Regions from separate parts of the Nocardioides secundeburneus genome, predicted to be linked through region 2. Evidence: predicted binding sites of a transcription regulator. Region 2 holds the regulator's gene; the other holds the start of a gene.
The links. Region 2 encodes LexA, which represses DNA repair genes until DNA is damaged. Its sites were predicted from a motif close to TCGAACANNTGTTCGA; they were not measured.
Positions count from the first base shown of each region.

Region 1: the regulator LexA is predicted to act here: its motif matches at 2,248-2,263, upstream of ABFT23_RS19310 (HNH endonuclease signature motif containing protein).

Region 1 covers NZ_JBDUUE010000007.1:111,960-116,142, forward strand. The annotation lists gene ABFT23_RS19305 (vWA domain-containing protein) at 1-2,001, shown strand, start outside; gene ABFT23_RS19310 (HNH endonuclease signature motif containing protein) at 2,283-3,524, shown strand; gene ABFT23_RS19315 (cobalamin-binding protein) at 3,560-4,183, opposite strand, start outside.
Region 2 covers NZ_JBDUUE010000009.1:35,176-39,358, forward strand. The annotation lists gene ABFT23_RS21680 (alkaline phosphatase D family protein) at 1-1,042, opposite strand, end outside; gene lexA (transcriptional repressor LexA) at 1,186-1,935, shown strand; gene ABFT23_RS21690 (SDR family oxidoreductase) at 1,943-2,764, opposite strand; gene ABFT23_RS21695 (penicillin acylase family protein) at 2,833-4,183, shown strand, end outside.

The DNA of each region.
Region 1 (4,183 bases), on a different contig from region 2:
GTCGACCTCGCCGAGGCTCTCGACGCGATCGGCGACGACGTCATGGCCGGCTACAGCCCCGAGCGCGCCATGCGCGAGTTCCTCCGGCGTGGTGGCCGCGACCAGCGCGGCCTCGACGACCTCGCGCGCCAGGTCGCCGAGCGCCGCCGCGACCTGCTGCAGAAGCACGACCTCGACGGCACCCTGCGCCAGGTCAAGGAGCTGCTCGACCGGGCCGTGCTCGAGGAGCGCAAGCAGCTCGCGCGCGACGCGATGATGGACGACGCCGACCGGGCATTCCGCGAGATGCGCATGGAGAACGTCTCGCCGTCGCCGGCCGCCGCGGTCAGCGAGCTGTCCGACTACGACTGGCAGAGCCCCGAGGCCCGCGCGGCCTACGAGGAGATCAAGGACCTCCTCGGCCGCGAGCTCCTCGACCAGCGCTTCCAGGGCATGAAGCAGGCGCTCGAGGGCGCCACCGAGGCCGACCGGGCCGCGATCAACGACATGCTCGCCGACCTCAACGAGCTGCTCGCCAAGCACGCCGCGGGCGACGACACCCAGCAGGACTTCGACGACTTCATGGCCCAGCACGGGGACTTCTTCCCCGAGCGGCCCGAGACGATCGACGAGCTCCTCGACGCCCTCGCGCAACGCGCGGCCGCCGCGCAGCGGATGCTCAACTCGATGACGCCCGAGCAGCGCCAGGAGCTCATGGAGCTGAGCGCGCAGGCCTTCGGCTCGCCCGAGCTCATGGAGCAGCTCGGCCAGCTCGACGCCAACCTCCAGGCGCTGCGTCCCGGCGAGGACTGGGGCGGTTCCGAGCGCTTCGACGGCGAGCAGGGTCTCGGCCTCGGCGACGGCACCGGCGTCCTGCAGGACCTCGCCGACCTCGACGACCTCGCCGAGCAGCTCTCGCAGTCGGGCCCGCGCGCGCAGCTCGACGACGTCGACCTCGACAAGCTCGCCCGCCAGCTCGGCGACGAGGCCGCCGTCGACGCGCGCACCCTGCAGCAGCTGGAGAAGGCGCTGCGTGACAGCGGCACCCTCGAGCGCGGCACCGACGGCCAGCTGCGCCTGACGCCGAAGGCGATGCGCCAGCTCGGCAAGGCGCTGCTGCGCGACGTCGCCCAGCGCATGTCGGGCCGGCAGGGCCAGCGCGACATGCTCCGGGCCGGCGCGGCGGGGGAGCGGTCGGGCGCCACGCGCGCCTGGGCCTACGGCGACACCGAGCCGTGGGACGTGCCCCGCACGGTGCTCAACGGCGTCGTCCGGCGCGCGGGCGATGCCGCTGGCCCGCGGATGACGATCGACGACGTCGAGGTGCAGGAGACCGAGGCGCGCACCCAGGCCTGCGTCGCCCTGCTGGTCGACACCTCGTTCTCGATGGCGATGGACGGGCGCTGGGTGCCGATGAAGCGCACCGCACTGGCGCTGCACACGCTGATCAAGAGCCGGTTCCGGGGCGACCACCTGCAGCTGATCGGCTTCGGCCGGCACGCCGAGGTGATGGAGATCGAGCAGCTCACCGCGCTCGACGCGATGTGGGACAAGGGCACCAACCTCCACCACGCGCTGCTGCTGGCCAACCGGCACTTCCGCAAGCACCCGGGTGCCCAGCCGGTGCTGCTGATCGTCACCGACGGTGAGCCGACCTCGCACCTCGAGAGCTCCGGCGAGGTCTACTTCTCCTACCCGCCCCACCCGGTCACGATCGCGCTCGCCGTCCGCGAGCTCGACGCGTCGCGGCGCCTCGGCGCCCAGACGACGTTCTTCCGCCTCGGCGACGACCCCGGTCTCGCCCGGTTCATCGAGCAGATGGCCCGGCGCGTCGACGGCCGCATGGTCAGCCCCGAGCTCGACGACCTCGGCGCCGCCGTCGTCGGCTCCTACCTCGGCTCGCGGGACGCCGGGCGGCCGGGCGGGGACGGCGGCTACGGCGGCTTCGGCGGGATGAGTGGGCTGCGGTCGGCCTACGGGGACTGGATGGGTGGCCGCGGGTCCTGGGTCGGCGACGACTGAGGCGCTCTCGTGGGTGACTGAGGTGCGTGGTCGGGTTGGCCGCGCGCGGTAGCACGCCGCGTCTCGGCCTCAAGGACCAATCCCTACGCCTTGCTGTTCCGCGGATCTGGGGATTGGTCCTTGACCCCGAGCCTCTCGCGGCGTGCTGGTCCGGCGCGTGCGGTGGCGCCTCCGCAAGTTCCGGCGCACCGCCCGCCAAGCGCGGCCAGTTCCTGGGGGATGGGTTGAAGGGTGGTCGAGATTGACTCGAACATGCGTTCGAATTTGTGGTATCATGGCCTATGGCCACCGCGACCCGCACCGGCAGCGATCCGCTGCTGCTTGCCGTGCGTGGCCGTCGGCTCGCTGAGGCTGACGCGCAGGTCGAGACGCTGAAGTCCGTGCTGGCCTGGGCCGAACGGAACGAGGCTTCTAGCGACGAGGTCGTCGTGTTGCTGCAGTCGGTGGAGCGTCCGTTGCACCTGGCCGGGCCGGGTGCGCCCGCGGTGCCGGAGTACGCCGCGCTCGACCTCGCCCTCTCGCTCGGGACGAGCACCGACGCCGGGCTGACCTACCTCGGTCGGGCGCTCGAGCTGTGTCACCGGCTCCCGCGGCTCTACCTCCGCGTGGTCAAGCACGAGGTTGCCCTGTGGCGGGCGTTCAAGATCGCCGATGCCACCATGACGCTGTCCGAAGCGGCGGCCTGGCACGTCGACCGGTTCATCGCACCGGTCGCGGACCGGTGCTCGTTCGCCCAGCTCGACCGCACCGTCGACGCGGCCCGGGCCGAGCACGACCCCGCCGACGCCGAGGCCCGACGTCTCGCCGCGCTCGAGGACCGGCGCGTCACCGTGTACCTGGCCGGGGCGACCACCGACGGCACCGTCGACGTCGTCGCCACGTTGGACACCGCGGACGCGGTCGATCTCGAATACGCTCTGCGCGACCGTGCCCAGACCCTCGCCGACCTCGGGTCGACCGAGACCCTCGACGTCCGACGCTCCCAGGCCCTCGGAGAGATGGCCCGTACCCAGCTCGCCCTCGACCTCGACACCAGCGGTGGTGGTCGTGGGGTCACGATCTACGCCCACCTCGACGCCGCCAACCCTGATCTGCCGGGGCTGCTCGACAACACCCAGACCCCGCTGCTGGTCGACCAGGTCCGCTCGTGGTGCGAAGCCGCCGGCACGAAGGTCACGGTGAAGCCGGTGATCGACCTCGCCGAATCCGTCGAGACCTCCGCCTACCGACCCAGTGACGCGATCCGTGAACGCGTCACGTTGCGGGACCGGTGCTGCGTGTTCCCCGACTGCACCCGCCGCCGGGTCGACCTCGACCACATCGTCCCGTTCGAGTCCGGCGGCATCACCGCCACCTGGAACCTCGCGCTGCTCTGCCGACGCCACCACCGCGCCAAGACCCACGGCCAGTGGGCCTACCGGATGGTCGAACCCGGCCTCTACACCTGGACCAGCCCCACCGGCGTCGAGTCAGTCGTCGACCGACGCCCACCACCCGGCACCCGAGCACGCCGACATCCCTGAGCGCCCCACCAGCCCCGCGCACGACGTGAGCGGGGCTACCGGCGCGCACCGGCCAGCACTCCCGCCAGCTCCTCGACGCCGTCGACGAGGCGGGGCCCGGGGCGCGCCCACATGGCGTCGGCGTCGACGGCGTGCACGAGCACGTCGTCGGGCAGCAGGCCCGCGGCGACGAGCGCGTCGGCCTGGGCCTGCGCCCCGGCGCGGTCGTAGCCGCACGGTGCGACGACGACGACGTCGGGCCGCGCCGCGTGGACGGCGTCCCACGGCACGCGGGTCGACCTGTGGCCTGCGGTCCCGAGCACGCACGTGCCGCCGGCGAGCTCGACCATCTCCGGGATCCAGTGACCGGGTGCGTAGGGCGGGTCGGTCCACTCCAGGACGACGACGCGGGGCCGCGGCCCGTCAGCCGTCACGGACCCGACGGCGTCGAGCCGGGCGCGCAGCGACGCGACCAACGCGGTCGCCTCGGCGGACCGCCCGACGGCGGAGCCGAGCACCTCGATGGAGGCCAGCACCTCGGCCACCGTGTGCGGGTCGAAGGTCAGCACGTCGGCCGAGCACCCCAGGTAGGCCAGCGCGTCGTCGACGACGGTCACGTCGACGGCACACACCGCGCAGAGGTCCTGCGTGACGACGAGGTCGGCGTCGAGGTCGCCGAG
Region 2 (4,183 bases):
CGTCGGCGGACGGGACGGGGGAGGGGAGCGCGGTCTCGACCGGTGCCGAGCGGTAGCTGCGCAGGTCGAGCATGCTGATCTCGGCCAGCCGTCCGAAGGTCAGGCGCCGGTAGAGGCGCGTGCCGTCTCCGAGACGGGCGCTGCCGCTCATGCGCACCGGCATCCACTCGTCGTAGGCGCGGTGGGCGCGGGCGCGACGGCGGTGGTAGTCGCCCTCGTCGGCCTGGTGGTTCTCAGCTCCGCCCTGCCACTGGTCGTTGGTGACCTCGTGGTCGTCCCACGTGACGATCCACGGGTACTTGGCGTGCAGGGCCTGCAGGTCGGGGTCGGTCTTGTACTGCGCGTGCCGTCGCCGGTAGTCGGAGAGGGAGACCATCTCGTGCCGCGGGTCGTGCGTGCGGATGTCGCGGTCGGTGCTGCCGTAGCCGTACTCGCCGGGGCCGTACTCGTAGAGGTAGTCGCCGAGGTGCAGGACGGCGTGCAGGTCGTCGCGCCGGGCGAGCCCGCGGTAGGCGGCGAACCAGCCGGCCTGCCAGTTGGTGCACGAGACCACCCCGAACCGCAGGTTGCGCGGGCGGGCGCCGGCGGCCGGTGCGGTGCGGAACCGGCCCGTCCGGCTGTGGGTGCCCCGGAAGCCGAAGCGGTAGTAGTACCACCGGGCCGGCTTCAGGCCGGCGACGTCGACCTTCACCGTGTGGTCGCGGGCGGCGCTGGTGACGACGGCGCCGCGGCGCTGGATGCGGCGGAAGTCCCGGCGCGTCGAGACCTCCCAGGTCACCGTCACCTGCGGGCCCCGGCCCGACCCCGGCCGGGCCGCCGCGGTCGGGGTCACGCGCGTCCAGATCACCACCTGGCGCGGCATCGGGTCGCCCGAGGCGACGCCGTGCGCGAAGTAGCGGCGTCCGGCCCGTCGGCGCGGGGACTCGGAGTCGTCGGCGGCGGCGCCGAGCGTGCCGGCCCCGCCGGCGAAAGTGGTCAGGGCGGCGCCGGCGGAGCCGGTCGCGATCACGGTGCGACGGCGCACCGGGAGCTCGGAGGTCACGCCGGGTCCAACGACGATCCCCGGCCGGGGGTACGGCCCCGACGCTCTGGTCGCCGGACGTTCACCTCCTCGTCGCGGACGGCGCCGACACGCCGTTCGAACACATGTTTGATCTCGGCCCTCTTTGGTGGGACAGTGCGGTCATGCCTCGCAGCCGCACGTCCGACGACTCCGCGAACCGCTCGGCGACCAAGGTGCACGAGCTTCCCGACGCTCCCGCCGACGCCACCGGGCTCACCCCGCGCCAGCAGCGCGTGCTGTCCACCATCAAGGACAGCATCGAGCAGCGCGGCTACCCGCCGAGCATGCGCGAGATCGGCGAGGCCGTCGGCCTCACCAGCACCTCGAGCGTCGCCCACCAGCTGCGGGTGCTCGAGCAGAAGGGCTTCCTCAAGCGCGACCCCAACCGGCCGCGGGCGCTCGAGGTCTTCCTGCCCGAGGTCATGGCCGCCCGGCGCTCGATCGGCTCGGCCGACGAGACCAGCTACGACGAGACCGGCATCGGCGACGTCGCCGTCCCCCCGGTCAACGTCCCGCTCCTGGGCCGGATCGCCGCCGGCGGACCCATCCTGGCCGAGGAGAACCTCGAGTCGGTGTTCCCGCTGCCGCAGCAGCTGGTCGGCGACGGCGCCCTGTTCCTCCTCGAGGTCTCCGGCGAGTCGATGATCGATGCCGCCATCTGCGACGGCGACTACGTCGTCGTCCGGCAGGAGCAGACGGCCGACAATGGCACCATCGTGGCCGCGATGATCGACGGCGAGGCCACGGTCAAGACCCTGCAGCGCAAGGACGGCAAGGTCTGGCTCCTGCCGCACAACCCGGCCTTCGAGCCCATCGACGGCACCCACGCCACCATCGTCGGCGTCGTCACGGCGGTGCTGCGCAAGCTCTAGGGCTCGATCAGCGCGGCGTCGAGCCCGGCGCGGTCCGGCGGCGACCCTGCTTCTCGAACAGGGCCATCGCCGGTGCGGCGAGCGAGGGCGCCAGGCTCGAGCCACGCATCAACCCGCCCCGCCAGGCCGGCACGGTGCGCAGCACGCGACGCGAGCCGAGCAGGCCGACGACGGCGTCCGCGATGTCCTCGGTGCCCAGCAGGCGTCCGCCCGACTGCACGAGGTGCCGTCCGCGGCCGTCGGCCATCGCCTCGACCATCGCGGTCGCGACGCCGTCGGGCAGCACCGCGTGCACGCCCACCCCCGACGGCGCCTCCAGCGCCGTCGACGAGGTGATCGAGACGACCGCGGCCTTGGTCGCGGCGTAGACTGACAGCCCGGGCACCGGGCCGAGGCCCGACAGCGACGCCACGTTGACCACCTGGCCGCCGCGCCCGGTCGCCTCGAACGCATCGAGCGCGGTCCGCATGCCCCACAGCACGCCGAGCACGTTGATCTCCACCAGCCCGCGCACCTGGTCGTCGGAGAGGTCGACCAGGTCGCCGTCGAAGCCGACGCCGGCGTTGTTCACCCACACGCCCAGCGGCGCGAGACCGGACGCCGCCGCGGCGACCTCGCGGTGCGCCGCCGGGTCGCGCACGTCCTGGACGACGCCGGTCGCGCCGATCTCCGAGGCCGTGGCCGCCACCGCGGCCGCGTCGACGTCGGTGACCACCACCCGGTGTCCGGTGGCCACGAGGCGCTCGGCGACGGCACGTCCGATGCCGCGCGCGGCGCCGGTGACGACGGCGCTGGTGGGCACGGACACGGTGGCGCTGCGGGACCCCATGCGGGCATGCTGCCGCACCGGGCCCGGCCGCGGGCGTAACCGTCGTCACAGTGCGGCGTTAGCCAGGCATGCGCCGTCCCGTTGCCGCGATCGCGACCAGCCTCCTGCTGCCGCTGCTGGTCGCCGTGCCCACCTCGCCCGCACCGGCGGCCCCCGCCGCCATCTCCGGCACCCCCGCCGCCGACCGGGCCGAGCCGGGCACCGCCGCGAAGCCGAAGCCACGCCGGCCGCGCTACGAGGCCCGCATCCGGTGGACGAAGCACGGCATCCCGCACATCACCGCGACGAACGTCGCCTCACTCGGCTTCGGCAGCGGCTACGCCGCGACCGAGGCCTCGGCCTGCACGTTGTTCGACACGATCGTCACCGGTCGCGGGCTCCGATCGCGGTGGTTCGGCCCGGGTGGCCGCTACGACGACCACGTGTCGATGAACGGCACCAACCTGCAGGTCGACACGCTCGTCACCGACCTGCGCAACCGGCGCGTCGTCGAGCGGCTGCTGGCGAGCGGGGCCGGCCCCGGTCGTGAGCCGCGTGCGCTGGTGCGCGGCTACGTCGCCGGCATCAACCGGTGGCTGCGCACCCGCAGGATCACCGACCCGGCGTGCCGAGGGGCGGGCTACCTGCGGCCCGACGTCACCACCCTCGACCTCTGGTACGGCGTCTACCTCGCGAACCTGCTCGCCTCGACCGGCGTGTTCGTCAAGGAGATCGCCGACGCCGACCCGCCGTCGCTCACCGAGCCCGGCCTGCCCGAGCTGCCGCTGCGGGCCTCGCAGGTCGACCGCGACGCGCTGCTGACGGCGCTCGGCAAGGACCCCGCCAGCCCGTTCGGCTCCAACGCCACGGCCGTCGGCGGAGCCGAGACCTCGACCCGGCGCGGCATGCTGCTCGGCAACCCGCACTTCCCGTGGCAGGGCCGCTACCGCTTCACCCAGCAGCACCTGACCATCCCGGGCCGCTACGACGTCGCCGGCGCCTCGCTCATCGGCTCGCCCGCCGTCAACATCGGCTGGAACTCCTCGGTCGCCTGGAGCCACACGGTCTCGACGGCCTACCGCTTCACGCCCTACGAGTACCGGCTGCTCGGCAGCCCGACCACCTACCTCACCGACGGCGGCCCGCGGCAGCTCGAGCACCGGTTCGTGACGATCAAGGTGAAGCGGCCCGACGGCTCCGTCGGCACCGTGCGGGAGGACCTCTGGCGCACCGACCAGGGCTACGTCGTCGACTCCCCGGCCACGCTGATGCCGTGGGGCGTGCTGAGCGTCTGGGCCATCCGCGACGCCAACGCCGAGCACCTGCGCACCATCGACACTTTCTGGGAGATGGGCAAGGCCTTGAGCGTCCGTGACCTCCTGCGCCGTCAGGACCGGGGCGGCGGCATGCCCTGGGTCAACACCACCGCCGCCGACCGGG